One region of the Staphylococcus caprae genome, then DNA from elsewhere that is predicted to be linked to it. Evidence: predicted binding sites of a transcription regulator. Region 1 holds the regulator's gene; the other holds the start of a gene.

Region 1 (17,320 bases):
ATAGCCCTTTTACTTTTTCATCATTAGCAATAGCAGTACAGATTTCTTCTGCAGCCATCGCTACATCTAAACGATCGCGTTGGTCCATATAGATGTCTTTCAACTTGGCATTTAATGTATCTCGTTGCATATGATGAGAGGTTATGAGTTGAGAATTAAACCGTTCTTCGTCATGTTTAATTTTGCAAGGACACATTAAATATCGAATTTTTATTCTATCATTTTCTATGTAGAGTTCAGGTACATGTCCTTTTACAAAATTGGGGCAATCTTCGAAGCGATGACCATCGTAATGCTTTTGTTGATCTTTATATTCTTGCAATACATTTAAATCTTCATCAATCATCGCATTAGTAAGTTCAGATTGATGGTGCTCTAAAAATTGCTTAACATCTGGGTCATTTATTACGTCTTTTTTTATTTTTTCAATTCTTTTATCTAAGTCTTGTGACGACCCCATAATATTTTTGAAGCTTTTCATCACTCATCACCTTCCTCCCATTTTTTATTTAATTTCTCTAGGAATGCTTGACGGTCTTTTTCTAATTTATCGTCATTTTGTTTTGATTGTTTTTCAGAAGTGTTTGCAGATTGATTATCTCGATTTTCTAACCATTTTGGTGTTTTTTCTTTAGATATCAATTGTTTGTTTTGTCTTGAATAATTTCTACTTCCTTTATAATTCTGCTCATAATTTTTAGGTTGATTGACTTGAAGTGCATAATCATAAGCCTGTTTCGCAGTTTTAATGTCTTTTTTATTCCAATTTGACGCTATCTCAAATATATAAGATTTCGGCAACTTCATATCTTCTTTAAGCATAACAAATTGCAATAGAATATTAATGACACCAAAATTCATCTTCTCTCTATTCATTAATTCTTCAATCATACTTTTCTGAGATTGTGTAGGCTCTGACCCAGACCAACTTGCCAACATATCAATTGGACTTGTTTCATCAAGTAATTTCAACCATGCTTCAGTATCATTTTGAGGTGAGATTTCTTCACTATTTGATGAGACTTCTGATTGTTGCTCTTTTAATTGTAATTTGGGTAGATGATTTTCATGTTCTATTAGATAGTAAGAACGCGCCTGTTTCCGCATCTCTTCAAAAGATAATTGTTGCGCACTAGTAATTGAATTTAATATAACCTTTTTCATACCATCTGGGGTTAATCCATATAATGTAGCGAGTTGAATGATGAGTTCTTTAGCATCCTTATCAATGATTTCATTACTGATAAAATGATGATTTAACATTTGTTTTAATAAATCGAAATCGAATGTCTCATTAGATAAATCAACACCATCATAGTGCTTAATTTGTTTAAGTTTAGATAAATCTTGGTCCATCATTTTCTTAGGAACGCTAAATACTTCAGTAAACTTTCGTGTTGTTTGTTGATAACTACTTAAATCTTTTTTATCCCTTTCAAAATGAGCTTTAAGCATTTGATAACGATTCTTATCAACCTCACTATATAAAAATACAGAAAGCATTGGATCATTAAAAAATTGATATGCTGTTGGAGGTTGAATTAATTGATACACAAAATGTGTTTGTTTCTCTTCGTGATTTACGAAAGTTTTGACCAATCCTATTGCTTCTAGATAATCCATTTGCTTCCTAAAATCTAGAAGGTTAATTTTTAATTCATTCATAAATACATAATGTGTTAGCGGATAATGATTATTGTCATCAGTAAACTGATTCATAAAATGATAAAGTCCAATAGACTGGGGCCCAATTAAAGGCGTAAACAGGCGATTTAGTATTTCTAAGTGTTCTGTCGTTATTTGAAATTCTTTAATCACTTCAAAGCCATCTTGAGGCCTCAAACCATATTCATAGGATTGTAATCCCATTGATTAATCACTCCGTTTGTTATCATTCAAAATTCCTTGCATGGAAGCAAGTAGTTGGTCCACATCTTTAAATTCTTTATAGACGGAAGCAAATCTTACATAGGAAACTTGATCTACATGCATCAATAATTTCATTACATGTTCTCCAATATCTCGGGAAGATATTTCAGTTTGTCCTTCATCTCTTAATTGCCACTCTACTTTATTCGTTATATCCTCCAATTGTTGATATCTTACCGGTCTTTTTTCACAAGATCTTACTAGGCCATTTAATATTTTTTCTCTTAAAAATTGCTCTCTAGTGCCATCTTTTTTAACAACGATAAGCGGACTTACTTCAATATGTTCAAATGTGGTAAATCTAGTGCCACAATTTTCACATTCTCTTCTACGTCTTATTGCATTAGCTTCATCAGCATGTCTCGAATCGACTACTCTTGAATGCGTTGAATTACATTTTGGGCATTTCATTTATGTCACCCTCTTAAGTTTGATTATCGTTCATTATACTATAAAATTGGCTTGTAAAAAAGAAAGGTCCTTTAGACTAATAATCGAATTATTATACTTAATAACTGAAATATTTTAGAGTGGATGTCGTAGATAAATACAATAATAATAAAAATGCATGTCACAAATTAAAATTTCACTTTTATAAGACAATATAAATTTTTTGACGTAGAAAATCACCATGACACAACAGGATTTTACTACTTTAAAAATGAGTGTAGTAATAAAAAAGCTCTAAGACAATTCTAAACTGAAATTATCTTAGAGCTATCGTATCGGATTTTATATACCAAATTGATTAACTAAATATTTAATTAAACTGCTTTAACTGTTGCTTCATCTTCAATAAGTTGACCAATTTGTTCAGCAACTTCAACAACTCGGTTTGAATATCCCCATTCATTATCGTACCAAGCGATAACTTTAACTTTATTATCTCCCATCACCATTGTAGATTGTGCATCTAACACTGCTGAATTAGGGTTTGTATTAAAATCAACGGACACTAAAGGTGCATCTTCAACGTCTAATATGCCATCTAAGCCTGAATTTCTGAATGCATCATTTACTTCTTCAGCGGTTACATTTTTCTCTAAATCAACCACTAAATCCACTAGGGAAACATTCTTCGTTGGAACACGTAGTGCCATACCATGAAGTTTGCCTTCAACTTCTGGTAATACCTCTTTAAGTGCTTTAGCTGCACCAGTTGAAGTAGGTATAATACTTTCGTTACATGAACGTGCTCTACGTAAATCTTTATGTGGATTATCAATATTTTTTTGGTCATTTGTAATAGCATGAACCGTTGTCATTAAACCATTTACAATTCCAAATTTATCATTTAAGACTTTGGCTACTGGACCTATACAATTGGTTGTACATGAAGCGTTACTAAAGATATCATATTGATTAATATCTAGTTGATCATCATTAACCCCTTTTACAATCATTTGCACTTCTCCGCCTTTTGAAGGTCCTGTTAATAATACTTTTTTAGCCCCTGCGTTAATATGCGCAATCGCTTTATCACCATGATTAAATTTACCAGTTGCTTCGATAACAAGATCAATATCTAATTCTCTCCATGGTAAGTTTTCAGGGTTTCTATCAGATACTAATTTAATTTCATGATCTCCAACTTTGATACCATTTTCTGTTGGTTCTACTTTCTTATCATATGTACCATGAGTTGTATCATAATTAATTAAATGTGCAATTGTTTCAGAAGGATAGCTTGCGTTGATAGCAACTACATTTAAATTTTCATTTTTTAAAGCTATACGTAATACCATTCTTCCAATTCTACCCATTCCATTAATTGCGATATTCGTTGACATTAAAAGCACCCCTTGAGCATTTATTTATATGTTATACTTTATAGGATTAGTATAACATAATTATTTATTTTTGAAAGCGTTTACTAATTGAAATAAATTACGTTTAGCTATCATTTTAAATAAGTTATACTTATGAGTGATTTTCTGTTTTCACGTAATACAAACAAAAAGCGTACACGATATCTTAATTCGCATACGCTCATACTCTTATTTAATTGAAGAATCGATATATCCTTGTTCTTCAAGAAGTTGTTGTAAGTTTTGTTTTAATTCAAGTTTATCTCCTAAATTATCTATCACATGATCGGCCATTCTACTTTTCTTATCTATAGAAATTTGGCTATACACACGTGCTTTCGCATCTTCTTGAGATAAGTTATTTCTCTCCATTAAACGTTCTATTTGAATACTTTCGGATGTATATACCACCCATACTTCATCTACAGTATCTTGCAAATCATTTTCATAAAGTAAAGGAATATCCATAATCACATGATATCCTTCATTTAAATAACGATTTTTCTCATTTTCCATGATTTCACGTACTATGGGATGAACAATCTTATTAAGTTCTAATCGTTGTTCTGGATGTTTAAATACAAGTTCTCCCATATATTTACGATTCATTTCTCCATTTTCATCAATCGCCTCTGGGCCAAATTTTTCTTTAATTTGTTCTAAACCCTTTGATCCTTTTTTAACCGCTTCACGGGAAGCAAGGTCTGCATCGACAACTTTAAAATCATATGCTGTTAATAATTCTGACACTGTTGATTTCCCAGTTGCGATGCCTCCTGTTAGTCCGATAATCTTTGGCATAGTCTCACGCTTCCTTTATTTCTGACAATTTGGGCAAAAATGACTATTTCTAGTGGCAATCACTTTTGTTTCTATTTCATGCCCACAAATTTTACAGTACTTTTGTTTATATACATTTAAATGTAATTGCATCTCTCCTGTTTTACCGTCAGCATGGCGATAATCAGAGATACTCGTTCCACCGTATTTTATACCCTCTTTTAACACTTCTCGAACATAATAAAATAACATTTCTCTTTCTTGATGTGTCAACGTGTGTGCAATTTTATCAGGACGAACTCCCGCTCTGAAAAGTGCTTCACAAGCATAAATATTACCGGCACCTGCAATCACTTTGTGATCAAGTATCATTTGCTTAATAGGTTTGTTTGCGTATTTATTGATATCAAAGCAACTTAAATAATGTGCTAACGCTTCTTCTTCAAATGGTTCAGGTGCTATTTCTAAAAATGGAGGATAACTTTCAAATCCTGCGACATTTCTAATTTCACCGAAACGTCTGATGTCTGAGTAGACTAACTTTTTCTCATTTTCAAGTTCAAAAATAACTTGCCAATGTTTACGGTAATTAGGTGTAGCAATGTCCTCTAGGTCGTCAACAACGAAGAATCCACCCGCCATGCCTAAATGACTAATTAAAATTCTTTGATCGTTATCTCTTTCGATATGAAGCACAATATATTTACTACGTCTTAACACTTGAGTAATTGTGTAGCCTTCGGTAAGCTTTGCAAAGCTATCTAACTCCATACCTTTAATGATTGTTTCTCTATTGTCTTTCTTACCTTTAATGACATTATCTGAAAAAATTACTTTTTTAATTCTTTCGTTTTTAATATAAGGTTCTATGCCTCGTTTCACATGTTCTACTTCTGGTAATTCTGGCATATTTATGTCCTTTCTTTATTTGGCATCATACCATGTTGGTCCATAGCTTGAATCTACTTTTAACGGTACATCTAAATCAAGCGCATTTTCCATAATTTCTTCAACAAATTCACTAAAGTCTTCAACTTCTGATTTAGGTAATTCAAAGATTAATTCATCATGAACCTGTAATAATAATTTTGCATGGTAGTTCGTATTTTTTACCTTTTCATTAAATTTAACCATAGCTAATTTAATAATATCTGCTGCACTACCTTGAATTGGAGTATTCATAGCAGTTCTTTCTGCAAAACTTCTTAAATTGAAGTTTCGGCTTGTAATATCTGGAATATAACGGCGACGATGTAACAGCGTTTCAACATAACCCTGCGCTTTAGCATCTTTGACGATATCTGACATATATTGCTTAACGCCTGGGAAACTAGCTAAATAATCATCAATAAATGCTTTCGCTTTCTTACGCGTAATACCTAGACTTTGACTTAAGCCATAGTCACTAATTCCATAAACAATACCGAAATTAACAGCTTTAGCTTGTCTACGCATAAGGCTGTCTACGTCATTTGCCTCTACATTGAAAACTTTCATCGCAGTAGCTGTATGAATATCATGGCCATGTATGAAAGCTTCTTTTAAACTTTCATCTTGAGTAATATGCGCAAGCACACGTAGTTCAATTTGTGAATAGTCAGCTGATAATATCACACTATCTTCTGAAGTAGGTTTAAACGCTTTTCTAATTTTTCTACCTTCTTCTAAGCGGATAGGAATATTTTGTAAGTTCGGATCTACACTTGATAAACGACCTGTTTGTGCAAGCGTTTGATTGAAGCGCGTATGAATTCTATTATCTTTGCTGATTACTTTTTGTAAGCCTTCTACGTAGGTAGATTGTAATTTAGAAAGTTGTCTATATTCTAAGATATGTTCAATAATTGGATGCTCACCTTTTAATTGTTCAAGTACATCAACAGCCGTTGAATATCCGGTTTTTGTTTTTTTAATCACTGGAAGTTTTAATGTTTCAAATAATACGACACCTAATTGTTTTGGTGAATTAATATTAAATTCTTCTCCGGCAGCTTCATGTATATTTTTAATAAGAACATCTAATTTTTCTTGAATCTCATTTTCCATATGCTTCAAATCATTCACATCAGTGTAGATACCAATTTCTTCCATTTCACTTAAAATTTTAGCAAGCGGAAGTTCTAGATCTGCAAGAAGTTCAACTTGATTATACTCTTTTAATTGTTCTTCCATTAATGGTTTAGCACTCGCAATGGCTTCTGTAATTGACGCAACGTGTTCATTTAAAATATTGTCTTCTGGAATATGATGTTTTTTTCCTTTTCCATAAATAGAAACATTATCTTTAACGTAATTCTGTCCATATAAAGAGACGACTGATTTCACATCATCAATTGCACGCGATGGATCAATAATATAGCTTGCGAGCATAACATCAAATTGAACGTTTTGGATGTTAATATCTAAACGATGTGCAGCTACATACGTTTTCTTAGCATCATATACAGTCTTAACAGTTTGTGCATCTTCTAACCATTCGATTAAGTCTGAATGTTGTTTAATATCTTCTGCATTGATTACGATGTGCGTATCATCTGTGTATAATCCAAATTTTAATATATTATCTTTTAGATAATTGGTGTCTTCTAACTCAAAATGAATTGTGGCATGAGATAAATTTTTAAAATCAATGTGTTGAAAATCTGTTTCAACGTCAAACGTTTTATCTGTAACTTCCTCGTTATTCGCATCTTCATCAATATCTGATAACAATTGCTTAAATTCTAGCTTTTTAAATAACTCTATTTTTTCATGATTATCATCTTGGTTTTCCAATTTTGTATCTTTAAGAGAAACTTCAATTGGACTCTCAACATTGATTGTAGCTAGGTCTTTACTCATCAATGCATCATCTTTACTATTGATAAGTTTTTCTTTTAATTTTTTAGCAGTGACTTCGTCGATATTGTCATAAACGCCTTCAACAGAATTAAATTGATTAAGTAATTTAATTGCCGTTTTCTCACCTACGCCTGGAACACCAGGTATATTATCAGAAGTATCTCCCATGAGACCTTTCATATCGATAATTTGCTTAGGTTCTAAGCCGTTATATTTTTCAGCAATAAAACTTGGCGTATAGTGATCGACATCCGTAACACCTTTCTTGGTGTAATAAATAGTGACATTATCAGTAGCCAATTGTGTTAAGTCACGATCCCCAGTAATAATAATTGTTTCGTAACCCGATTGATCTGCTTCTTTACTTAAAGTACCGATAATATCATCCGCTTCATAATTCTCAAGTTCATATCTTTTAATATGATACGCATCTAATAATTGACGGATATAAGGAAATTGTTCACTTAGTTCAGGTGGTGTTTTTTGTCTACCACCTTTATACTCACTGTACTTTGAGTGTCTGAAAGTCGTTTTACCAGCATCAAATGCAACTAAAAAGTGATTAGGTTGTTCTTCTTTAATTATTTTTTCAAGTAACATTGCAAAGCCATACACAGCATTTGTATGAATACCAGCTTTATTAGAAAGTAATGGCAAAGCATAAAACGCTCTAAAACTTAAACTGTTACCATCTATTAACACTAATTTATCCAAAATACGTAACCTCCAGAACAGATTTACATACATTTTAGCATACATAGGGAAGCTTAACGACTATAGTGCGTTTAGCTTCCCTTAGTGCATCATAGAAATGGTTAATGATTTATCATTTAGCAGTTCTTAGTGCATTTAAACTGAAGTTAAATGCAAACATTAGATCTACCACCTCTTAATAAAAAAGCTGAGACTTAATTGTCTCAGCTCCTTTAAAAATTTATTCATCTATAAACGTTACTTTAAATGTTGAACCTTCTCCTGGCTTACTACTTACACTAATTCGACCATTATGCGCTTCAACAATATGCTTCGTAATAGACAGTCCAAGACCTGTACCTCCAGAATCTCTACTACGTGCCTTATCCACTCTATAGAAACGTTCAAAGATATGTTTTTGATCTTTGGCACTAATTCCAATACCAAAATCTTGAATTTCTAAATTAACTTTTTTACCTTCTCTATAAACTCGAACAATAACTTTACTGTCTTCAAGAGAATAATTAATTGCGTTAGAAAGTAAATTTGTAATCACTTGAGCAACTTTATTCTCATGCGCTTCGATAATCACATCTTTCTCAATTTCTGACTTAATTTCGATATTTTTATTCGTAGCTTGAGTTTGTAAATTATCAATCGTATTATAAGCTAACTCAGACAAATTCATATAGCTTGTTTCAATTTCATTTTGCTGTTCTATATGCGATAAATCTAATAAATCCATGACCAATGATTCAATTCTGTTCGATTCTTTTAAAATAATATTTAAAAACATCTCGAGTGATTGCTCATCATTTTTAGCCCCTTCAATGAGGGTTTCAGCAAAACCTTTGATAGAAGTAATTGGTGTTTTTAATTCATGAGAAACATTTGCTACAAATTCTCTTCTAAGATTTTCTAACTTTTGGAGATTCGTAATATCATGAAGAACAACAACCATACCTTGTAATTTCTTCTTAGATTTAGATAGTATTGGCACACAAGAAACATCAAAGTATTTCGTATGTACATTATTAATATCTACCTCTATTTGATCGTAGATAACCTTTTCAGTTCTGAAGCTCTCGATAATGAACTTTTCAATACTATCATCAAGAAATCCAATATAGCTCTTATTTTCAACAATTTGCTCTGGACTAAAAACTTCATAATAGGCATGGTTGGCAACAACGATTTCTCCATGCTTGTCGATCATTAAAACAGAACTCGGTATATTTTCAAGTGTCGTTTTCAAACGGTTTGACTGTATCTTTTGTCGATTATTTAACTTCTGTAACCTTCTAGCTAACTCATTCGTAGTCACAAATAATGCGCGTGTTTCTTTAACATTACTTTCAGGGACACGAACATGATAATAACCATCTGCTAATAGAGATGTCGCATACGTCACTTCATTAATAGGTCTTATATATGTTCGATTAATACTTCGTGAAGCTAAATAAACTGTGAACAACACGATGACGCCTATTATAGATAAGTATTTCCACATCTCTCTTTGAAGATTAATAATTTCATCATTAATACCACTTATGTATACAGTTTTATTACCTATACTTTCTTTAAAAGTATAGCGCATACCGATTTTCGTTTTTTTAGATATTAAATCGGAAGGATTAGCTTCATTGTCAATTCTTTGATCAATTTTACTTTTATCACCAGAAGAGAATATGACGTGATTATCATCTGCATTCTTAATGACAACGACATTTTGTTGATTATCAGCAAGGTTATCGATTTCTTGACCTTTATTATGATTAAGAAGGTTCACATAGTTATGTGCTTCGTTTCTTAATTCACTAGTTTGATTGCTAGTTAAAGTTTGATAAATCGTATTATGAATAATCGCACCTAAACCAATAAAACTGATGATCGTTATCGTACTAATTAATAATAATAAACGGTGATGAAATTTTAGCATTAAGCTTTAGGTCGCTCCAATTTATATCCTAAACCACGTACCGTTTTAATTAATTTAGGTTGTTTAGGATTTTCTTCTAATTTATCTCTTAGGTGACTAATATGTACATCTACAATTCTAGAATCTCCAGCAAATTCATAATTCCATACAGAATTTAACATATGTTCTCTTGTAATCACGCGCCCTTGTCTTTCGATTAAGTATAATAATAATTCGAATTCTTTAGGTGTGAGTTCTAACAATTCTTCATCTTTATATACTTCGAAAAATTCAGGACGAATACGAATGGAATCAATGATAATATCTTCCTCATCCGTATCTTCTTTTTCAATTTCACTAACAAATTTTGAACGTCTTAAAATAGCTTTTACTCTCGCAACCACTTCTCTAGGTGAGAAAGGCTTAGTCATATAATCGTCAGCACCTAATTCAAGTCCTAAAACACGATCAAATTCGTCATCTTTAGCAGTTAACATTAAAATAGGTACTAAATTTTTATCAGATCGAATTGATTTACACACCTCAATACCATCTTTTTTAGGTAACATGACGTCTAATACTATTAGCTCAGGTTGTTCATCTTCAACCTTTTGTAGTGCCTCTTCGCCGTCATAAGCGACTTCAACTATGTATCCTGCTGTTTCTAAATTATACTTTAGTAAGGTCACGATTGATTGTTCATCATCAACCACTAGTACTTTTTGTGACATGGTGTGCCTCCCTATTTTTTATTACATTTACATTATAACTGAAGTTCAAATAAAAATAACATAGCTACACATCAATTTTACATAAACTTAACAAAACATATAGATTTATAGTTATATTAAGAAAATATTTCTTTAATATTGCCTTAACATTAATTAAGTTATCACCTTTTGAATCAAAAAGATATTGATAAATTAAAAATTTACATAATCTTTAAAAAAACGGATTGGCAAGAGCCAATCCGTTTGATAACACTATCGATTAAAGCGTTATTATTTTAAGTTTTTGATTAATTCATCAGCAAATTCTGAAGTTGAAACTTCTTTTGCACCATCCATTAAACGAGCAAAGTCATAAGTTACAATTTTAGAAGCGATAGTAGCTTCGATTGAATCAGTGATTTTATCAGCAGCTTCTTGCCATCCTAAGTGTTCTAACATTAATACAGAACTTAAGATTTCAGAAGATGGGTTAACTTTATTTAAACCAGCATATTTAGGAGCTGTGCCATGTGTAGCTTCGAAAATAGCGTGACCAGTTTCGTAGTTAATATTTGCACCTGGAGCGATACCAATACCACCAACTTGTGCAGCTAAAGCGTCTGAAATGTAGTCACCGTTTAAGTTCATAGTCGCTACAACATCGTGTTCAGCTGGACGCGTTAAGATTTGTTGTAAGAAGATATCAGCAATTGAATCTTTGATAATAATTTTGCCTTCTTTTTCAGCTTTATCTTGAGCTTCATTAGCTGCGTCTTTACCTTCTTTTTCAACAATTTCATCATATTGTTGCCAAGTGAATACTTTGTCACCAAATTCGTTATGAGCTAAATCATAACCCCATTGTTTAAATGATCCTTCAGTAAATTTCATAATGTTACCTTTATGAACTAAAGTAACAGATTTACGATTATTATCTAATGCATATTGAATTGCAGCTCTTACTAAACGTTCTGTACCTTCTTTTGATACAGGTTTAATACCAATACCTGAAGTTTCTGGGAAACGAATGTTTGTTGCACCCATTTCGTTTTGTAAGAAATCAATTACTTTTTTAACTTCTGAAGTACCTTCTTTAAATTCGATACCTGCATAAATGTCTTCAGTGTTTTCACGGAAAATAACCATGTCAACATCTTCTGGACGTTTAACTGGTGAAGGAACCCCTTGGAACCAACGTACAGGGCGTAAGCAAGTAAATAAATCTAATTCTTGTCTTAAAGCTACGTTAAGTGAACGAATACCGCCACCGATTGGAGTAGTTAAAGGACCTTTAACAGCAATTAAATATTCTTTAATTGTGTCTAATGTTTCTTGTGGTAACCATTCTCCAGTTTCATCGTAAGCTTTTTGTCCAGCTAAAACTTCTTTCCATTCGATACGTTTCTCACCGTTGTAAGCTTTTTCAACAGCTGCATCGATAACACGGCTAGCCGCTTTCCAGATATCTGGGCCAATTCCATCGCCAATAATAAATGGAATAATTGGTTCATTAGGTACATTTAAACCTTCATTAGTACGAGTAATTTTTTCTGCTGACATAAATCTAACCTCCAAGTATATTTAAGCTTTCAATTAATACTATATGTGATTTTATTATCTTTCTTCAATAGGAACATACTTACGATTTTTTTCACCAATGTATTGTGCTCTTGGTCTCATGATTCGGTTGTCTCTATACTGTTCTAAGATATGAGCAATCCAACCTGATGTACGACTTACTGCGAAAATTGGTGTGAATAAATCGTGAGGAATATTCATACTGTGATAAACAGTTGCACTAAAGAAGTCTACATTTGGAATTAAACCTTTTTCTTCTTTCATGCGTTTTTCGATTGCTAGTGAAATATCAAATAATTCACTTTGACCTGTTTCTTCAGTGATTTTACGGCTCATTTCACGTAAATATTTAGCTCTAGGATCGCCATCTTTGTATACACGGTGACCAAAGCCCATGACTTTATCTTTATTCGCGAATCTTTCGTCTAAATAGCTATCAACATTTTCAATACTTCCTACTTCTTTTAACATAGCCATAACACGTTCGTTTGCACCACCGTGAAGAGGTCCTTTTAATGAACCAACTGCAGCAACAACACCTGAATACATATCTGAAAGTGATGAAACCGCACAACGTGCAGTGAACGCAGATGCATTTAATTCGTGATCAGCATGTAAAATTAATGCTTTATTAAATGCTTCAACTTCTATATCTGTAGGAAGTTCTCCTCTTAACATATATAAGAAGTTTGCTGCGTAACTTAAATTTGAATTTGGTTTTAAAGGTTCTTTCCCTTCTCTAACTCTTGCGAAAGCCGTTACTAATGAAGCAATTTTCGCTTGAATGCGAATTGCTCTATCATATTTCTTCTCATCAGATTCATCTTCAGCATCTGGATCAAAGTGAGCAATATAAGATACAGATGTACGAACTGCTGTCATAGGATGAACATCATCAGTTACGTACTCTTCAAAGTGTTTGTAAACTCTTGGATTAAGAGTCATGTACTCGAATAATTTCTCTTTCAATTCTTTAAGTTCATCTTTATTAGGAAGTCTATAATTCCATAATAAGAAAATGATTTCTTCGAATTGGGCATTTTCTGCGAGATCGTCAATATCATAGCCCGCATATGTCAATTGACTGTCAATTATTGAACTGATTTTAGTTTCAGCTGCAATAACCCCTTCTAAACCTCTTTGTAATTCTGCCATGATAAATTTCCCCTTTACTGTTTCTTTATGAAATGGCTTTCAACTAGTATTATAGCTAAATTCAAACAATTTGTGAAACATTATAAATCACTTTAAACATGTAAAAATGGTATATTGGCTTGACCTTTTTGTGTGTTATTATCTCTAAAAGAGCGTGAAATTCAACTTCAAACCATACTATAATTATTAAATTTCAAAAATGTAGTTATATTTTCGTTTAGTTATCAAGAATGATTACAAAAAAGAAATATACATTTTAGTGAATTTTCACACTTTTTTGCGAAAAGAATTGTATAAATAGCCTTATAAGTGCATAATATATATTATCTTATAGTAAGGGAGATGTCTTATGGCTGAAAATTTACAAAGAGAATTGAGCAATCGTCATGTTCAATTAATCGCCATCGGAGGCGCTATAGGAACGGGGTTATTCCTTGGTGCTGGTCAAACAATTGCAATGACGGGTCCCTCAATATTACTCACCTATATCATTATAGGTTTTATGTTATTCATGTTTATGCGTGGATTGGGAGAAATCATCATTCAAAACACTAATTTCAAATCATTTGCGGATGTTACGAACAAATACATAGGTCCATTTGCTGGCTTTGTTACTGGTTGGACTTATTGGTTATGTTGGATTATTACAGGTATGGCTGAGGTTACAGCTGTTGCTAAATACGTAAGTTTCTGGTTCCCAGAGATTCCTAACTGGATTAGCGCGTTATTCTGTGTACTTATTTTAATGTCATTCAACTTGTTAAGTGCCAAATTATTCGGCGAATTAGAGTTTTGGTTTGCTATCATCAAAATAGCTACAATTATTGCATTAATAGTTGTTGGTATTGTTATGATTTTATTTGCCTTTAAAACTCAATTTGGACACACAAGTCTAACTAACTTATATCAACACGGAATATTCCCTAAAGGAGCATCTGGATTCTTTATGTCTTTCCAAATGGCACTTTTCTCATTTGTCGGAATAGAAATGATAGGTGTTACTGCTGGTGAGACCAAGGATCCTGAACAAACAATTCCTAAGGCAATTAATAGCGTACCTATTAGAATATTAATCTTTTATGTTGGTGCTTTAGCAGTCATCATGTCTATTATTCCTTGGTACAAAGTTGACCCTGATAATAGCCCATTTGTTAAACTATTTACTTTAATAGGTGTACCTTTCGCTGCTGGTTTAATCAATTTCGTAGTATTAACTGCCGCAGCATCATCTTGTAATAGTGGTATATTTTCAAATAGCAGAATGTTGTATGGATTATCTAATCAAAGACAAGCGCCACCAGCGTTCTCCAATACAAACAAAAATGGTGTACCACACACAGCTATTATTGCGTCATCTGCATTATTATTAATTGCAGCGTTATTAAATTATATCTTCCCTGACGCAACAAAAGTGTTTACGTATGTTACGACAATCTCTACTGTATTATTCTTGGTTGTATGGGCTTTAATCATCGTTGCCTATATTAATTACAGTAGAAAGAATCCTGAATTACACAAGAAAGCTACTTATAAATTACCAGGCGGGCAATTTATGGGTTATGCAATTTTAATTTTCTTTATCTTCGTATTCGCATTATTATTTGTTAATGTTGATACAAGAAGAGCCATTTATATAACTCCTGTATGGTTCTTTATTTTAGGATTAATGTATTTGAGATATAGAAAAGAAAGCAAACACGCATAAATAATCATAAAGGAGGATGAGATTATAAGTGATCTCATCCTCCTTTAATGTATTTGCAGTAAATGTCTGAATTGAGAGCTTGCTAATATCAAGCGTATATCTATCTCTACATACTCAATAAAAAACACTCTCCAACATCATGTCGGAGAGTGTTTTCTCTAAATTGATTATTAAAGTACGTTTGCATATCCTTCAAAGATTTTACCTTGAGCTGCGTCAACTGTAACTAACATATCATTTTTAATTTCTTTTGTTGCTTTTTCAACACCTACTACTGTTGGAATGCCTTTTTCTAAACCAACGATTGCACTTGGTGATGTAATTCCATTTTCTTCAGTTACTAAACCGATTGCTTTTTCAACATATGGAACTAACGTTTCGTCTACTGAATTAGTGATGATAACTTTATCAGATAAATCTTTACCTTCTAAGTCACTTGCACTGTCAGCAATAATGGCATGTCCTACTACAGAGCCACGACCTACACCTTGTCCACGAGCGATTTCATCGCCAACTAAGTGAATTTTCATCATATTAGTTGTGCCTTTTTCACCAGTTGGAACACCAGCAGTAATAATGATTAAATCACCGTTAGAAACTCTACCAGTTTCAACTGCTGTCGCTACTGCATTGTTAAGTAATGCGTCAGTGTTTTTACGCCCTTCTTTAACGACTGGGTTAACACCCCAAACAATTGCACATTGACGTGCTGTTTCTTCACTAGGTGTTACAGCGATAATATCTGAATGAGGACGATATTTAGAAATAGTACGTGCTGTTGAACCACTTTCAGTAGCCGCAACGATAGCTTTAACATTTAAGTTAAGTGCTGTATGTGCAACAGAAACACCAATAGCGTTAACTAATGAAGTTTCAACTAATTTCGTACGGTCAGATAATAATTTTTTATAATCTTGAGCCGCTTCTGCTGAAACTGCGATATTTCTCATTGTTTTAACTGCTTCTTCTGGATATAATCCTGCAGCTGTTTCACCTGATAACATCACAGCATCAGTACCATCGTAAATTGCGTTAGCTACGTCACTTGCTTCCGCACGAGTAGCACGAGGGTTACGTTGCATTGAATCTAACATTTGAGTTGCAGTGATAACTGGTTTACCTAATTTATTACATTTTCTAATTAAGTCTTTTTGAACCATTGGTACTTTTTCAGGTGGAATTTCAACACCCATGTCACCACGAGCAACCATTAATCCATCAGAAACTTCAAGGATTTCATCAATGTTATCAATACCTTCTTGGTTCTCAATTTTAGGGAAAATTGTGATATGTGCTTTTTCTTCTTCAAGAATTTGGCGAATATCTAAAACATCACTAGGACGTCTTACGAAACTTGCAGCGATAAAGTCAACATTTTCTTTGATACCGAAACGAATGTCATCAGCATCTTTATCAGTAATACCAGGTAAGTTAACTTTTACGCCAGGTAAATTAACACCTTTTTTATTTTTTAATTCTCCAGTATTTAAGATGTCACATTTAACTTCGCCTTTATCTTTATCAATCTCTTTAACTTGTAACTCTACTAAACCATCATCTAATAAGATGTAAGAGCCAACATGAACATCGTTGATTAAGTCTTCATATGTTACAGAGAATTTCTCAGGCGTACCTTCTACTTCATTCATACTCACGATGACTTCTTTACCTTTTTCTAATTCGATAACACCATCTTTCATGTTATGTGTACGAATTTCAGGTCCTTTTGTATCTAATAAAAGTGCAACTGTTTTATCTAAACGTTTTGCAACTTTACGAATTGTATCAATTCTACCTTTATGTTCTTCATGACTGCCATGAGAAAAGTTTAAACGCGCCACGTTCATTCCTGCATTTATTAATTTCTCGATCATTTCTTCAGATTCTGAAGCTGGTCCAATTGTACAAACAATTTTAGTCTTTCTCATTATATAATCCTCCCAAAAATTTATATTGATAATTCCTTAGCTAATTCATAAATATCTTTGTCAAATTTATGATGACTTTCACCAAAGATATCTTCAAATGGTGTAGCAGTTAATTGGTTATTTTTAATACCTACACCTTTAGCTGTCACACCTTGTTTAAGTAATTCAACGGCATGACCACCTAAACGTGAAGCTAATACGCGGTCAGCACCTGATGGGCTTCCTCCACGCTGAATATGTCCTAATACTGACACGCGTGTATCAATATTGATATA
Region 2 (17,320 bases), 860 kb from region 1:
TGGTTGCTACAGGTCAGCACAGTAATAAATTAGATATTGATGGGAAAGAACTCACGTATGATAGTCGTGATTTCTTATCAATGGAATCTCTACCCCAAAGTATAACTTTTATTGGAGCGGGTATCATAAGTATAGAATTCGCATCTATCATGATTAAATCAGGTGTTGAAGTTAATGTGATTCATCATTCAAATGAACCTTTAAAAGGCTTTAACACATCTCATGTAAATAAATTAATTGAAAAACTAAAATCAGAAGGCGTACAATTTTATTTCAATGAAAATACTCAATCAGTTAAAAAAGACGGACAACATTTTGTTGTGACGACTGAATCTGGGTTATCTATTGAAACAGAGTACGTACTAGATGCGACAGGAAGAAAACCAAACGTGCAAGAGATTGGTTTAGAAAATGTAAACATTGAATTTAGCGATAAAGGTATAAAAGTCGATGATTATTTAAGAACAAATGTGAAAAACATATATGCAAGTGGCGATGTAATTGACAAGACGATTCCTAAACTAACTCCAACTGCAACATTTGAATCTAATTATATCGCTGCGCATATTCTTGGATTAGATCAGAATGCAATTCAATATCCAGCAATTCCTTCAGTATTATATTCATTGCCAAGATTGTCTCAAATTGGTGTCACAGTAAGTGAGGCTCAAAAGAGTGATGACTATACTGTTAAAGATATTCCGTTTGGTAAACAGATGGTGTTTGAATATAAAAATGAAACTGAAGCAGAAATGTCTATAGTATTAGATCGTCATCAACGATTAGTCGGTGCAGAAATTTATAGTAATGATGCAAACGATTTAGTCAATCTATTAGTATTTATTATTAATAAACAAATGACAGCTCAAGAATTAAATCAAAATATTTTTGCTTTCCCTGGAGCATCTAGTGGCGTTATTGATTTATTAAAATTCGCAATGATGTAGAGGTGTATCTCAATGAGTAAGGATGTTTATGATATAGAAGTTGAAAATTATGATGGTTCTACCTACTTTTTAGAAAAATATAAAGGAAAAGTTCTAATTATTGTAAATACCGCAACTAATTGCGCATTAAGTGATCAATTTGAAGGACTAGAAACGTTATATCAACATTATAAAGAAGAGGGCTTAGTCATTCTAAGCTTTCCATGCAACAACTTTGACAACCAAGAACCGGGGTCGATAGAGGAAATATACGACACGTATCGACAACAGTTTGGTATCACATTTCCAATTCATTCAAAGACTGATGTGAATGGAGAAAATGAACATCCTTTATATACTTTATTGAAACGTGAAAAACCAGGATTATTTGGTTCACCAATCAAATGGAATTTCACTAAATTTATCATTGATAGAAATGGTAAAGTTGTAGGAAAATATTTACCATTTGATAAGCCAGAAGAAATGGAAGCACACATCAAAGAATTATTAAATGAATCCAAAGATTAATGATAAGTTTCCTTCAAAGTCGTTCTAAATTGAATGACGCTTTGAGGGAAATTTTTTTATTTATTTTCTAAAAATTAATCATGAATATTTACACTCTCATCTTGACTTTCAATATAAAAGTAGTTAAAGTATAAAACATAATTATTCTGACAATTCAGATAGGAATTAACATAATTGAATAAATTTATGAACAAGGGGGTACCATAAATTGATTTCAGTCGATAAGATTACTTATCAAAGTTTTACGGGCGATCCATTTATTAACGCTATCAATACTGACGATGAAACAAAGGGCGCTTATCAAATATTAAATTGGGCGTACAAAACATATGGTGACGACATTGTTTATTCTTGTAGTTTCGGTGCAGAGAGTATGGTACTCATCGATTTAATTTCTCAAATTAAACCAGATGCTCAAATCGTTTTTCTAGATACTGATCTACATTTTCAAGAAACCTATGATTTAATCGATAGAGTGAGAGACAAATATCCACAACTTCGCATTAAAATGAAGAAACCAGAACTTACATTAGAAGAGCAAGCTGAAAAATATAATCCGGCCTTATGGAAGAACAATCCAAACCAATGCTGTTACATCAGAAAGATAAAGCCACTTGAAGAGGTATTAACTGGAGCTGTAGCTTGGGTTTCTGGATTAAGACGTGCTCAATCACCAACACGTGCTAGCACAGATTTTATTAATAAAGATGAACGTTTTAAATCAGTTAAAGTATGTCCGTTAATTTATTGGACAGAAGACGAGGTTTGGGACTACATCAAGAGTAATGACTTACCTTACAATGAATTACATGATCAGCATTATCCTAGTATCGGCTGTATTCCATGCACTGCGCCTGTATTTGACTCGAATGATTCACGTGCTGGAAGATGGTCTAACTTCGAGAAAACAGAATGCGGATTACATGTTGCTGACAAACCATAAAGGTAAATAAAATTTTTTACAATTAAAACCTAGTATTCCGATAAGGTATAAAGAATAGGTTGCATTTTGACTATGTGAGTATGATGTTTGAAATGATATACGAAGAACATTCTCGGTGGCTCATGTATACTCATTGTCCGACAAAATGCTTTATTTTCTTTGTTTTACTGTAGAGAATATTTGGTACATACTAGAATTGACGATATTGCAAATTCATTTTCAAATATAGAGTAAACAAAATATCGGGATATTATAGATAAGAGGTGTATATGATTGAACTTAAGTGTCACTAATAGTCCCTTTACTGAAGGGCAAGCATCACAGATTAATGAATTACTCCAAACCTTAACACCAGACCAAAAAGTATGGTTGAGTGGCTACCTTATAGCAAATCAACAATCGAATGTTGCAAATGGAGAAACCTCTCTTAATGGTACAACTTCTTCAACACCATCCGTAGAACAGAAAACGGAAGAGATGTTGCAAGAGAAAGAGCCTGAAGTTATACCACAGAAACGTTCGATTACCATTCTTTATGGATCTGAAACAGGTAATGCACAAGGATTAGCAGAAATATTTGAAGAACGTTTATCAGATATTGGAAACGAAGTCACGCTCAAGTCTATGGATGATTTCAAACCGAAAGATCTTAAAAAAGTTGAAGACCTATTTATCGTTACAGCAACGCATGGTGAAGGTGATCCACCAGATAACGCAGTTGAACTACATGAATATATTCATGGTCGTAAAGCGCCTAAATTAGATGGTGTGCGATTCTCAGTGTTAGCTTTAGGTGACCAGACATATGAATTCTTCTGTCAAACAGGTAAGGATTTCGATAATCGCCTTGCAGAACTTGGTGCGGAAAGAATTTATGACCGCGTCGACTGTGATGTGGATTATGATGAAGACGCTGAAAAGTGGATGGCAAATGTCATCAATGCCATAGATTCTACGCCAGCTGATACAGATAGTGAACAAGTGGTGAGTGAATCAATAAAGTCCGCAAAGGAGAAGAAATACTCTAAGTCCAATCCTTATGATGCTGAAGTTTTGACGAATATTAATTTAAACGGTCGAGGTTCGAATAAAGAAACAAGACATGTTGAATTACTACTTGATAATTTTGGTGAAGAATACGAACCGGGCGACTGTCTGGTGGTCTTACCTCAAAACGACCCAGCACTTGTTGATTTATTAATCAGTACATTAGGTTGGAGTCCAGATACTCAAGTATTAATCAATGATGATGGAGACACACTTAATCTTGAAGAAGCATTAACATCACACTTTGAAATTACGAAATTAACGAAACCGTTAATAGAGAATGCGACCACTTTCTTCGACAATGAAGAACTATCTGAGAAAGTTCAAGATAAAGCGTGGATTCAAAATTATATCGAAGGACGCGACTTAATCGATTTATTAAATGACTTTGCTACAACGGATTTACAGCCGGAAAATATGTATCAATTATTGAGAAAGTTACCACCTAGAGAATATTCAATATCTAGTAGTTATAAGGCAACGCCTGATGAAGTGCACATTACTGTAGGAGCTGTCAGATACAATGCGCATGGTCGAGATCGTACAGGGGTATGCTCAGTCCAATTTGCTGAGAGAATTCAAGAAGGAGACACAGTGCCAATTTACTTGAAACGTAATCCGAACTTTAAATTCCCTCAAAATGAAGAAACACCAGTTATTATGATTGGTCCTGGTACAGGCGTAGCACCTTTTAGATCTTACATGCAAGAACGTGAAGAACTAGGATTTAAAGGTAATACATGGTTATTCTTCGGTGAACAACACTTTACAACTGATTTCTTGTACCAAACAGAATGGCAAGAATGGTTAAACGATGGAACACTATCTAAGTTGGATGTGGCATTTTCAAGAGATACAGACCAAAAAGTGTATGTGCAACATAAGATTGCTGAAAATAGTGAACAATTTAATCAATGGATTGAGAATGGCGGTGCAATCTACGTTTGTGGTGATGAAAGTAAAATGGCTAAAGATGTTCACTTAGCAATTAGAGAAGTATTAATGAAAGAACAAAACTTATCTGAAGAAGATGCAGAAGAATATTTAAAACAATTGAAACGAGATAAGAGATATCAACGAGACGTGTATTAATTGAAAGGATGGGGGATACATGGCTAAAACAAATAAGCAAATTTCAGAAGAACTTGGTAACAATCTTGATGAAATGGAATATTTAAAAGCCGATAGTGACTTTCTACGTGGCACAATTGAACAAAGTCTTGCTAATCCTATTACGGGCGCAATTTCACAGGATGATGCGAAACTATTAAAGTTCCACGGAAGTTACATGCAAGATGATAGAGACTTAAGAGATGAACGACGTAAACAAAAATTAGAACCAGCATATAGTTTTATGATTCGTGTGCGCGTTCCCGGGGGTAAAGCGACACCAGATCAATGGATAGCAATGGATGAAATTTCAAACAACCATGCCAATCATACGATTAAATTAACGACGAGACAGGCATTCCAATTCCATGGCATTCTCAAACGTAATTTAAAACAATCAATGAAAGAAATTAATAACGCTGTGCTAGATTCTATCGCTGCATGTGGTGATGTGAATCGTAATACTATGTGTAATCCGAATCCCTATCAATCTCAAGTGCATAAGGAAGTGAATGATTACGCCACTCATATAAGTAATCATCTATTACCTCGTACGGGCGCGTATCATGAAATTTGGCTAGACGGTGAGAAAGTTTTAGATTCTAGTGTGGAAAAGGAACCGATATACGGCAGTACGTATCTACCACGTAAATTCAAAATCGGTATTGCGGTACCACCTTCAAATGATATCGACGTGTATTCTCAAGATATTGGATTAATCGCTATCGTGGATAATGGCGAATTAGTTGGGTTCAATGTCACTGTTGGTGGGGGCATGGGTATGACGCATGGTAATACAAACACATACCCTCAACTTGGTCGACTGATCGGTTTTATTCCTAAAGAGAGTGCTGTAGAGGTCTGCGAAAAATTACTTACGATTCAACGTGATTATGGTAATCGTGAAAATCGTAAAAACGCACGTTTCAAATATACTGTTGATCGATTAGGAGAACAGTGGGTTAAAGAAGAATTGAATCGTCGTTTAGGATGGAAGATTGAAGAGGCACGAGATTTTGAATTTGAACATAACGGTGACCGTTTAGGTTGGATTGAAGGGAACGGTAATTGGAATTTTACTTTATTTATCCAAAATGGCCGTGTCAAAGATACTGAAGATTATCAATTGAAAACAGCATTAAGAGAAATAGCTGAAATTCATACAGGAGACTTCAGACTATCACCTAACCAAAACTTAGTCATCGCCAATGTAACACCAGAGAAAAAAGATGAAATTCAAGCCATTATTGATAAATATAGCTTGACTGATGGCAAGAACTATACTGGATTACGTAGGAATTCTATGGCATGTGTAGCCTTCCCAACTTGTGGGTTAGCGATGGCAGAATCTGAAAGATATTTACCATCACTTATTTCTAAGATAGAAGACTTATTAGACGAAGCGGGTGTACAAGACGATGAAATCACAATCCGTATGACAGGTTGTCCAAACGGTTGTGCGCGTCCAGCGCTTGCAGAAGTTGCATTTATCGGAAAAGCTCCAGGTAAATACAATATGTATTTAGGCGGGGGCTTCAAAGGCGAACGTCTTAATAAATTGTATAAAGAAAATATTGATGAAAATGAAATTCTAAATAGTTTACGTCCATTATTGATAAGTTACGGAAAAGAGCGCTTAGACGGCGAACACTTTGGTGACTTCGTTATCCGTTCAGGTGTCGTAGCGAAAGTTCACGATGGTCGAGACTTCCATAGCTAATCAAAAGGGGGAGTGATTGATATGGGCAAGGTATTTCTAGTTGGCGCAGGCCCTGGTGATCCTGATTTATTAACGATTAAAGGGTTAAAAGCCATCAAAGAAGCTGACGTTATACTTTACGATCGTCTTGTTAACAAGAAAATTTTAGAATTTGCGTCACCCTCGACCAAATTCTTCTACTGTGGTAAGGACCCTAACAGGTATGCTTTACCTCAAGAAGAGACGAATAAAATGATGGTCGCTTTAGCTAAAAAAGGGCATACAGTTACACGCTTAAAAGGTGGCGATCCTTTTGTCTTTGGCAGAGGCGGCGAGGAAGCAGAAGAGCTAGCAAATTACAATATTCCTTTCGAAGTTGTGCCAGGCATTACCTCTGGCATTGCAGCACCTGCATATGCAGGCATTCCTGTTACGCATCGTGACTTTAGTTCGTCAGTGGCGTTCGTAACTGCAGTGAATAAAACAGGAATGACTAAAGAACAATATTGGGAACACCTAGCTAATGGACCTGAAACTTTATGTGTGTATATGGGAGTGAAACGACTTCCTGAAATCTGTCAATTATTGATTAAACACGGTCGTTCAATTGATACACCTGTAGCACTTGTTCATATGGGAACATCAGAACAACAAATAACAGTTACAGGTACATTAAGTACTATTGTAGAGAAGTCACACCAAATTAAAAATCCAGCTATCATTATAGTTGGCGATGTTGTTCATATGAGAGAGAAGATTAATTGGTTTAGAGAACAAGCAGATCAAGCTGAAATGTCACTGAGTTTATCGACAAAGTAACATCTGAATCGTATGGTGATTTAAATCAATCCTTTGTTGTTTTAATATTAATTTTCAGAAAATGAAGAAAAATAGTAAGATGAATACTATAAACTTTCAGGAGGGCTTTAACGTGAATATGCCATTAATGTTGGATTTAACAGATAAGAAAGTCGTAATTGTGGGCGGGGGTAAAATCGCCACGAGACGCGTTCAAACATTATTAGATTATACGACATTGATTCACGTGGTAAGTCCAACCTTAACTGAGACCATTGAACAACTGGTTAAAACAAAATGTATCACATATTCGAATAAGTGCTTTGAACCACAAGATATTGATGATGCAGACTTTGTGATAGCAGCCACTAATGATCAGAAGATAAATGAAGAGGTGATGCACGCATTACCTCGACATGCATTATTTAATCATGCGGGACAAGCCGAATTAGGTAATGTAACGTTTCCCAATATCTTTAAAAGAAACCGATTAACGATTGGCGTTTCTACTGAAGGGGCAAGCCCGAAATTAGGCCAACGTATTATCAAAAATTTAGAACATACATACACCGAAGATTACGCGGATTACGTTCAATTTTTATATGAAAGTAGACAATACATTAAAGCACTCAGAATAGAGCCATCTGATAAACAAGCGTTACTTGAACAAATTTTATCAGAAAAATATTTAGATGAGACTAAGCAACATGAATTCATCCGATGGCTTAAATCACAAGTCAAATGAAGAATGGGGGCGTATAATATATGCGCAAAGTATTAATATTCGCAATTGCAGGCTTCTTAGCTCAACTTGTAGATGGGTCACTCGGCATGGGATTCGGTGCATCGTCGTCATCTATACTATTAACTTACGGCATCGCACCAGCAGTTGTTTCTGCTACGGTTCATTTTTCAGAAATTGCAACTACTGCAGCTTCAGGAACATCTCACTGGAAATTCGAAAATGTTCATAAGCCAACGATGTTAAAGCTTGCGATACCTGGTTCTATTTCCGCATTTATTGGAGCGGGTGTTTTAACATTTATTCATGGTGATTATATTAAACCGTTCATTGCATTATTTTTATTAAGTATGGGGTTCTACATTTTATATCAGTTCCTATTTAAAAGAACACATGAACATCATACACATGTTGGAGATTTAAGTAGTTTCAAAGTTATTCCACAAGGCGCGATCGCTGGGTTTTTAGATGCTATAGGTGGTGGCGGCTGGGGACCAGTCAATACGCCACTTTTGCTCTCAAGTAAGAAGATTCAACCACGTTATGCGATTGGTACAGTCTCAGCGAGTGAATTTTTTGTCACGTCTTCTGCTGCATTAAGCTTTATTATATTTTTAGGTTTAACGCAAATTAATTGGTTTGCTGTCATTGCGCTTAGTGTTGGTGGAATGATTGCAGCTCCGATTTCTGCTTATTTAGTTAAAATTTTACCTATAAATATTTTAGCTATTTGTGTTGGTGGTTTAATTATATTCACAAATAGTAATGCATTATTAAGTTATTTCGTTAAAGATGCAACAATTTCAAATACAGTTAGATTTATTATTCTTGCGTCAATCATTGTTCTACTCATTGTTCAGATGGTTCGAAACAAGTTATTGTCTTTTTCTTACAAGAAAAGCCGAGTAAACAAATATAATTAATTGGATAAAGGGGTTATGAAACGATGTCTAATAATGAAGAAGTAATCAATTATACAATCAAACCACATGGTGGAGAATTAATTAATCGAGTACTCGAAGGTGAAGAAAGAGAACATTTAATCAAAGAAGCTTCATCCTACAAGTCAATCACGTTAAATCCATGGAGTATATCAGATTTAGAGTTGATCGGTATAGGTGGATTTAGTCCCTTAACAGGTTTTATGAACAAAGCGGATTACACGGCAGTGGTTGAAGACACACATTTAGAAAATGGATTAGTTTGGAGTATTCCTATCACACTTCCAGTAACTGAAGAGGAAGCGGATCAGCTAGAAATTGGAGAGCATGTTGCCTTATACGGTGAAGATGGAGAATTATACGGTACTTTAAAATTAGAAGAAAAGTACAAATATGATAAAGAAAAAGAAGCGAAACTTGTATACGGAACAACTGAAGCGGCACATCCAGGTGTGAAAAAGGTATATGAAAAAGGAAATGTTTATTTAGCAGGTCCTATACAATTATTGAATCGTCCTAAACATGATGAATTTTCCGATTATCATTTAGATCCAACTGAGACAAGACAGTTATTTCATGACTTAGGATGGAAAACAGTCGTTGGGTTCCAAACAAGAAATCCTGTTCACCGTGCCCATGAATATATTCAAAAATCAGCGTTAGAAATCGTGGATGGTCTATTATTAAACCCTCTAGTTGGAGAAACAAAATCTGATGACATCCCTGCTGATGTACGTATGGAAAGTTACCAAGCCATTCTTAAGAATTATTTCCCGGAAAATAGAGCGCGTTTAGTGATTTATCCAGCAGCTATGCGTTATGCAGGGCCACGTGAAGCAATACTTCATGCGACAGTACGTAAAAATTACGGATGTACACATTTCATTGTAGGACGTGATCATGCGGGTGTAGGTGATTATTACGGCACATACGAGGCACAAGAACTCATTTCTCAATTTGAAGATGAACTAGATGTTCAAATATTAAAATTTGAACATGCATTTTATTGCGAAACGTGTGGCAATATGGCAACCGCTAAAACATGCCCTCATGATGCATCGCAACATTTGCATCTAAGTGGTACAAAGGTAAGAGAAAAGTTACGTAATGGTGAATCACTACCTCCTGAATTCTCTAGACCAGAAGTTGCTGAAGTGCTTATTAAAGGGTTACAACAAAAATAATAAATAGAGGGGAAAGATAACATGAGTGAATCTAATCATATTACTTGGCATGATTCAGAAGTAACGAAAGAAGAAAGACAAAATCGTAATGGCCATAAAAGCGCAGTGATATGGTTCACTGGATTGTCTGGGTCTGGTAAATCAACCGTATCCGTCGCTCTTGAAAAAGCATTATTCAATGAAGGGAAACAAACATACCGTTTAGATGGGGATAATGTACGTCATGGTTTAAATAAAAATTTAGGTTTTAGCCCTGAAGACCGTACTGAAAATATCCGTCGTATTGGTGAAGTAGCCAAGTTAATGGTAGATGCCGGTTCATTGACTGTTACGGCATTTATTTCTCCTTATAAAGAAGATCGTGATAACGTTCGTGCAATTCTTGAAGACGATGAGTTTATTGAGGTCTATACACAATGTAGCGTTGAAGAATGTGAGAAACGTGACCCTAAGGGATTATATAAGAAAGCACGTGATGGAGAAATACCTGAATTTACAGGAATTAGCGCACCTTACGAAGCTCCAGAACATCCAGAAATTATTCTAGATACGGAAAATGAAACAATTGAAGAATCTGTAGATCGCGTCATCCATTATCTTAAAGCACATCGATATATTTAAAAGGTTGAAACATTCAGTTAGCATGATTGTTTTGAATCGATTTCCATTGAAAACATTGCCATGCATACACTAGTGAGCTATTTAAACTAATACTACTTTTTCATCTTATTATATAATGTTTAACATTGCTGTATTTTGTTAAGAAATAAATGAAGAACAAAAAAGGTAGTGATGAAATGAGTACATTTAGTGAAGAAGAAAAACTACAAATATTGGCAGATATGGTAGAGATTCGAACAGAAAATGATAATGAAATCGAAGTGTGCCAGTATCTACAAAAGTTATTATCAAAGCATGACATTGGTTCAAATATTTTAAAAGTAAACGATAAAAGAGCAAATATCGTAGCTGAAATTGGAAGTGGTTCTCCAGTATTAGCAATAAGTGGTCATATGGATGTTGTGACAAGTGGAGATGAAAATGAATGGACATATCCTCCATTCGAACTCACTGAAAAAGATGGGAAATTGTATGGTAGAGGAACGAGTGATATGAAAGGTGGCCTTGCAGCACTTGTCATTTCACTTATTGAGCTTAAAGAAGAAGATGCTTTAAAAGATGGTACAATACGCTTATTAGCTACAACAGGAGAAGAAAAAGAGCAAGAAGGTGCCAAATTATTTGCTAAAGAAGGGTACATGGACGATGTAGATGGTCTCATCATCGCCGAGCCTACAAAAAGTATGATATTTTACGCACACAAAGGTTCAATGGATTGTAAAGTTTCAGCGAAAGGTAAAACAACGCATAGTTCAGTGCCATTCTTAGGTGATAGTGCGATAGATACGCTTGTTGATTTCGTGAATCAAATGAAAAACAAGTATCAAGATATTAAAAAAGAAGATACAAAACATGAATTAGATGTAGCGCCAATGTTTAATAGCCTTCTTGATGATTCGTTAACTGAGGAACAAGAAAATATTGTATCAGGATTTTCAATGGTTGGTTCCATTATTAATGGTGGAAGTCAGTTTAATTCAGTTCCTGGACATGCCTACATAGAATATAATGTTAGAACTGTACCGGAATATGATAACGAATTTGTGAAGAAGTTATTTAAAGATGTCATCAAAGAAGTAGATGAGGATAGATTAACTTTCGAAGTGCCAAGCGATAATAGTTTGGTAAAAAGTGATAAAGACAACGCGTTAGTCAAATGTATCGCTAACATTGGTCCTGATTATGTAGATGATAAAATGATTGTCAGCGCATTAATCGGTACAACAGACGGTTCTAATTTATTAAAAGATCGCGAAGATGATGTTGATTTTGCAATTTTCGGACCTGGTGTACCACTTGAAGCACATCAAGTAGATGAATATTTAGAAAAAGATACATATCATAACTATATTGATCTATATAAAGATGTGTTTGTGAAATATCTAGAAGATAAAAGTAAATAAGAACAATCATGAAGGCAATGTATTATAGTCATACGTATAGTAAAAAGACGATTAACTCTTAAGAGGTGGAACGTAAGTTTCACCTCTTTTTTATGAAAAAATAAGGTTGTAAAATTATCAGATAAATTACAACAGTTCGTACAACATTGTTGAATAAAATGCTATAACTCCTGTCATGAAAGTAAATTTAATTCTGTAAAAATCAAACATCATTTTTACAAGAAAGCGTTACATTATTATGATTCATTTACAAAGCATTAACATCGCCCACAAATGGTTGTGTGTCTGTTAGAGTGTGTCTTGTCGTTAATTAACGAAGAAAAATTAAAATGATATTGCAAATAGAAAATTGAAGGTAGCCACGAGATAGTTAAAGATTTACAAAATTTAGGAGGATATTAAAAATGAAAAAAATCGCTACAGCTACAATCGCAACAGCAGGTATTGCAACATTCGGTTTCATGCAACATGATGCAGATGCAGCGGAAAATAACAATAACGGATATAACCCTAATGATCCTTATTCATACAGCTACACTTATACAATTGATCAACAAGGTAATTATCACTACAATTGGCAAGGTAACTGGAGCCCTAATCAAGCTCAACAAGGAAATAACGCTAACTACTCAAATGCTAACCAAGGTACTCAAAACTATAATTCAAATAATTATTATAGCTACAATTACAATGGTTCAAATAACAACCAAACTCAATCATATCAATCAAACAATAATGGCGGAGGTTTAGGTGCAAGCTATTCAACTTCAGATAGAAACGTTAAAGTTACTACACAATCTGCACCAACACAACAATCTTCAAACCATTCATCAGCTGCATTCTCAGGTCAAACATCTTCAGGTTCAAACCTTTACACTTCAGGTCAATGTACTTATTATGTATTTGACAAAGTAGGCGGTAAAATCGGTTCTACATGGGGCAACGCTAATAACTGGGCTAACGCAGCTGCACAAGACGGCTACACAGTAAATAACAAACCTAAACAAGGTGCGGTAATGCAAACATCACAAGGTGCTTTCGGTCATGTTGCATATGTTGAAAACGTAAACAACGACGGTTCTGTAAAAGTATCTGAAATGAACTATAACGGCGGACCTGGTGTTGTATCTACACGTACAATTTCAGCTAGCCAAGCAAGCGCTTATAACTATATTTCATAATTTTGTATCCACAAATATATTTAATATTGAAGTCACGAATCGGTAGAGGTTCGTGGCTTTTTTTGCATTTATTTTAGAAAAGTGGAATAGCCATCAACAATACATAGCCTTATGTGATTGAACACGTTATTTAAGGGAAAAACACAACTAAGAATAGCATTAAACTAACTAAAAAGTGTTGAGGATGGTGAAATCGCATGGAATTTAATATTTGGATGTGGATAATATTAGCAGTAATTATTATTGTTACTATTGCTGTCATACTCATATTAACGGTAGGTTCAGTATATGAAGAACGTGCTTATGATAAACGTTCAAAAGCCGAAAAACGTAAGAATACGGAGAAGAATCTTGAAATGGCAAAAGGGCATACAGGTGATGAAACAGAGACATTAGAAAATCAAACTAAAGACAAAACACATCATGAAGCTGATAAGGCTAAAGATAAATTTGCTCATAATCATAATATAGAAGATAAAAATAAATAATTTAAACAAATATGAATGTCCTAACACTTGAATTAATTGTCATTTGTTAGGACATTTTTTAATTGTCTGCAACAATCTATTCGTCATACATATAGTTCACTAAAAGTTAAACTCTTTGTGACGTTTCTGTGAACGACTAGGTTATTCATTGTAATACTATATATAGTGTTATATTTTAAAAATAGATACTATATATAGAGAAAGGTGATAAAAATGACGACATTAGAGCAATCGTTAACTCGATTAATTACTAAAGATCCTACTATATTAAATGAAAATGCAAATAAAGATAGTAATACATTCTCAACAATGAGAGATTTAACAGCAGGCACTGTATCAAAGTCCTATGCACTCGAACATTTACTTCCTAAACAAGTTGCCGAAGCACATTTGTCAGGAGATATACATTTCCATGATTTAGATTATCATCCTTTTCAACCACTAACGAATTGCTGCTTAATTGATGCGAAAGATATGTTGGAAAATGGATTTGAAATAGGCAACGCACATGTCACTTCTCCTAAATCAATACAAACTGCCTCAGCACAACTTGTTCAAATCATCGCAAATGTGTCTAGTAGTCAGTATGGTGGCTGTACAGTCGACCGTGTAGACGAATTATTAAGTACATATGCTCAACTTAACGCACAACATCACCGTGAAGTAGCTCAAGAATTTGTTCAACCGGATAAATTAGATGCCTACGTAGATAAACAAGTTACAAAAGACATTGGAGACGCGATTGAAAGTTTAGAGTATGAAATCAATACACTTTATACTTCAAATGGTCAAACACCGTTTGTAACATTAGGATTTGGACTTGGGACAGATGAATTAAGCCGTAAAATTCAACAGGCTATTTTACGTACACGAATTAAAGGGCTTGGTAAAGATCGTATGACTGCCATTTTCCCTAAACTAGTATTTTCAATAAAGAAAGGTGTTAACTTTAATCCTACTGATCCAAACTATGACATTAAACAACTCGCACTAGAATGTTCTACGAAACGTATGTACCCTGATATTCTCAATTACGATAAACTTATTGAGCTATTAGGTGATTTCAAAGCGCCGATGGGTTGTCGCTCATTCTTACCTAGTTGGAAAGATGCTGAGGGTCATTTTGAAAATAATGGACGCTGTAACCTTGGCGTCGTTACATTGAATGTTCCAAGAATTGCTATTGAGTCTAATGGTGACATGAATATGTTTTGGGATATTTTCGAAAAAAGAATGGAACTCATGCATGATGCGTTAGTGTATAGAATTGAACGTTTAAAAGATGCGATACCTAATAATGCGCCTATCTTATACAAAAGTGGTGCATTTAAATACAAATTGAAAGCTTCAGAAGACGTAGACGCACTATTTAAGCAACAACGTGCTACGATTTCAATGGGTTACATAGGCTTATATGAAGCAGCTACAATGTTTTACGGACCAGATTGGGAAAGTAATCAAGAAGCTAAGACGTTTACATTAGATATTCTTAGAGAGATGAAACATTATCAGAACGAATGGACAGAGAAATATGATATTTGGTTCAGTATTTATAGCACGCCAAGTGAGTCGTTAACAGACCGATTCTGTCGATTAGATAGAGAACGTTTTGGTGACATACCTGATATCACTGACAAAGGTTACTATCAGAATTCATTCCATTACGACGTACGTAAAGATGTCACACCTTTTGAGAAGTTAGATTTTGAAAAGGATTACCCTTACTACGCTAGTGGAGGTTTCATACACTATTGTGAATATCCTAAATTGAACCATAATCTCAAAGCTTTAGAAGCAGTATGGGACTATTCATACGATAAAGTTGGATACTTAGGAACAAATATACCAATTGATCATTGTTATAAATGTGATTATGACGGGGATTTTGAAACGACTGAAAATGGTTATAAATGTCCACATTGTGGCAATAGCGACCCTAAAACTGTCGATGTGGTTAAACGAACATGTGGCTATTTAGGAAATCCTGTTCAAAGACCTGTCATCGAAGGACGTCAGAAAGAAATTTGCGCAAGAGTCAAACATATGAAGGAACCACGCTCATGAGTCTATTAGACATTAAAACTGGACAGAATCATATCGCGAAAATTGAAAGTCACAGTTTTGTTGATGGTGAAGGCGTCCGTTGTAGTGTGTATGTTTCTGGTTGTCCTTTTCAATGTAAAAAATGCTATAACGAGAAGGCACAAAATTTTAAATATGGTGAAACATTTTCAGAAGATATTTTAGAGGAAATATTGGAGAATTGTGAGCCTTCCTATATTTCTGGATTAAGTATTTTAGGTGGAGAACCATTTTGTAACTTAAATATTACGTTACGCATTGCCCGTGCTTTTAGACAACGGTTCGGACACAGTAAAACAATTTGGATATGGACCGGGTTTCTTTTTGAATATTTAAAACATCAAACAGATGAACGTCGAGAATTACTTGAACTTACTGATGTATTAGTAGATGGGCTTTTTATGTACCAACTTTATAAGCCTAATTTGCCATATAAAGGGTCATTAAATCAACGTGTCATCAACGTTCATGATTCATTACAACATGACGGCATTATTGAATATGTGTCTTGAAGAAGCGGGTGAAAGTCTAATTTTGAAAAATATACGAAGTATTGATGGCGACACGCCTGCAGGAATAGCATGCGTCTTGAGACTACAGGCTCAAGCCATGCCCGCGGCAAGGGAGCCTAAGCAATACGAAGTATTGAATATAAATGTAGCAGTGAGATGAATCCTTATTGAAATCATCTTACTGCTTTTATTTTTAGATAATTATGTATCAGACTATCCTTTTTTTATATCTAACATGAAATTTCAAATAAATGAAATGACGATAATGATGAAAAGTGATAATGATTAAACGTTGTTAAAGCGAAGAATAATAATATTCTTGTTATATATATACTTATTACATCTTTAAATGATAAAATATAGGTAATGACTAAATTCGTTCATCAAGAGTAAGGAGATCCTTCCATGTTATTGTTTATCATAGAAATCATCATAATGATTCTAGCGATACTATTAGGACTTAGAACAGCCGGTGCGCTTGGTTGTGGTATCTTTGCCATTGTCGCACAGCTGATCATGATATTTGTATTTCAATTACCTCCGGGTTCAGCCCCTGTTACAGCAGTTTTAATCATTCTTTCTATCGGCATCGCAGGTGGGACACTTCAAGCTACAGGCGGTATCGACTACTTAGTTTATATTGCATCACGTGTGATTGAACGTTTTCCCAAATCTATTATTTTTATAGCACCAATGATTGTGTTCTTTTTCGTGTTTGGGATCGGAACAGCGAATATCGCTTTATCTTTAGAACCGATTATTGCAAAGACTGCTCAGAAAGCACACATTCAACCTAAACGTGCATTGACTGCTTCAGTATTGACAGCCAATTTGGCATTACTTTGTAGTCCGGCTGCTTCAGCAACTGCTTACATTATTTCAGTTTTAGCGGGTTATCATATCTCAATGGGAAAATATTTGAGTATTGTATTACCAACAGCAATCATTAGTATGCTATTACTGAGTGTGTTCTGTACGTTTGTCGGACGTAAAGAGAAAGTACGTGGTGATTCAGAGCGTTTAGTTCAAATTCCAGAGGTTGAACTTGAGAATGAATTTTCAGGAAAAGTAAAAATAGGCGTGCTAGTCTTTCTACTTTGTGTTATGGGAATTTT

Evidence for each region. The regulator NrdR, encoded in region 1, represses ribonucleotide reductase genes. The targets are predictions, from matches to a motif close to AACACNATATATNGTGTT.
Region 2: nrdD (anaerobic ribonucleoside-triphosphate reductase) is a predicted target of NrdR. The motif match lies at 13,764-13,781, and genes of this name have one in related genera.

What each region holds. Positions count from the first base shown of each region.
Region 1 is NZ_AP018587.1:1,230,414-1,247,733, reverse strand. Features, by position in the region: gene dnaI (primosomal protein DnaI) at 1-481, opposite strand, end outside; gene JMUB898_RS06000 (replicative helicase loading/DNA remodeling protein DnaB) at 481-1,869, opposite strand; gene nrdR (transcriptional regulator NrdR) at 1,873-2,340, opposite strand; gene gap (type I glyceraldehyde-3-phosphate dehydrogenase) at 2,694-3,719, opposite strand; gene coaE (dephospho-CoA kinase) at 3,927-4,538, opposite strand; gene mutM (bifunctional DNA-formamidopyrimidine glycosylase/DNA-(apurinic or apyrimidinic site) lyase) at 4,554-5,426, opposite strand; gene polA (DNA polymerase I) at 5,442-8,072, opposite strand; gene pnpS (two-component system histidine kinase PnpS) at 8,293-9,990, opposite strand; gene JMUB898_RS05965 (response regulator transcription factor) at 9,990-10,700, opposite strand; gene icd (NADP-dependent isocitrate dehydrogenase) at 10,971-12,239, opposite strand; gene JMUB898_RS05955 (citrate synthase) at 12,294-13,412, opposite strand; gene JMUB898_RS05950 (amino acid permease) at 13,762-15,117, shown strand; gene pyk (pyruvate kinase) at 15,288-17,045, opposite strand; gene pfkA (6-phosphofructokinase) at 17,066-17,320, opposite strand, start outside.
Region 2 is NZ_AP018587.1:371,097-388,416, forward strand. Features, by position in the region: gene JMUB898_RS01605 (dihydrolipoyl dehydrogenase family protein) at 1-947, shown strand, start outside; gene JMUB898_RS01610 (glutathione peroxidase) at 960-1,454, shown strand; gene JMUB898_RS01615 (phosphoadenylyl-sulfate reductase) at 1,666-2,397, shown strand; gene JMUB898_RS01620 (assimilatory sulfite reductase (NADPH) flavoprotein subunit) at 2,671-4,536, shown strand; gene cysI (assimilatory sulfite reductase (NADPH) hemoprotein subunit) at 4,556-6,274, shown strand; gene cobA (uroporphyrinogen-III C-methyltransferase) at 6,296-7,072, shown strand; gene JMUB898_RS01635 (NAD(P)-binding protein) at 7,185-7,796, shown strand; gene JMUB898_RS01640 (sulfite exporter TauE/SafE family protein) at 7,817-8,716, shown strand; gene sat (sulfate adenylyltransferase) at 8,740-9,918, shown strand; gene cysC (adenylyl-sulfate kinase) at 9,940-10,539, shown strand; gene JMUB898_RS01655 (ArgE/DapE family deacylase) at 10,716-11,942, shown strand; gene JMUB898_RS01660 (CHAP domain-containing protein) at 12,347-13,123, shown strand; gene JMUB898_RS01665 (hypothetical protein) at 13,321-13,611, shown strand; gene nrdD (anaerobic ribonucleoside-triphosphate reductase) at 13,825-15,675, shown strand; gene nrdG (anaerobic ribonucleoside-triphosphate reductase activating protein) at 15,672-16,205, shown strand; gene JMUB898_RS01680 (anaerobic C4-dicarboxylate transporter family protein) at 16,611-17,320, shown strand, end outside.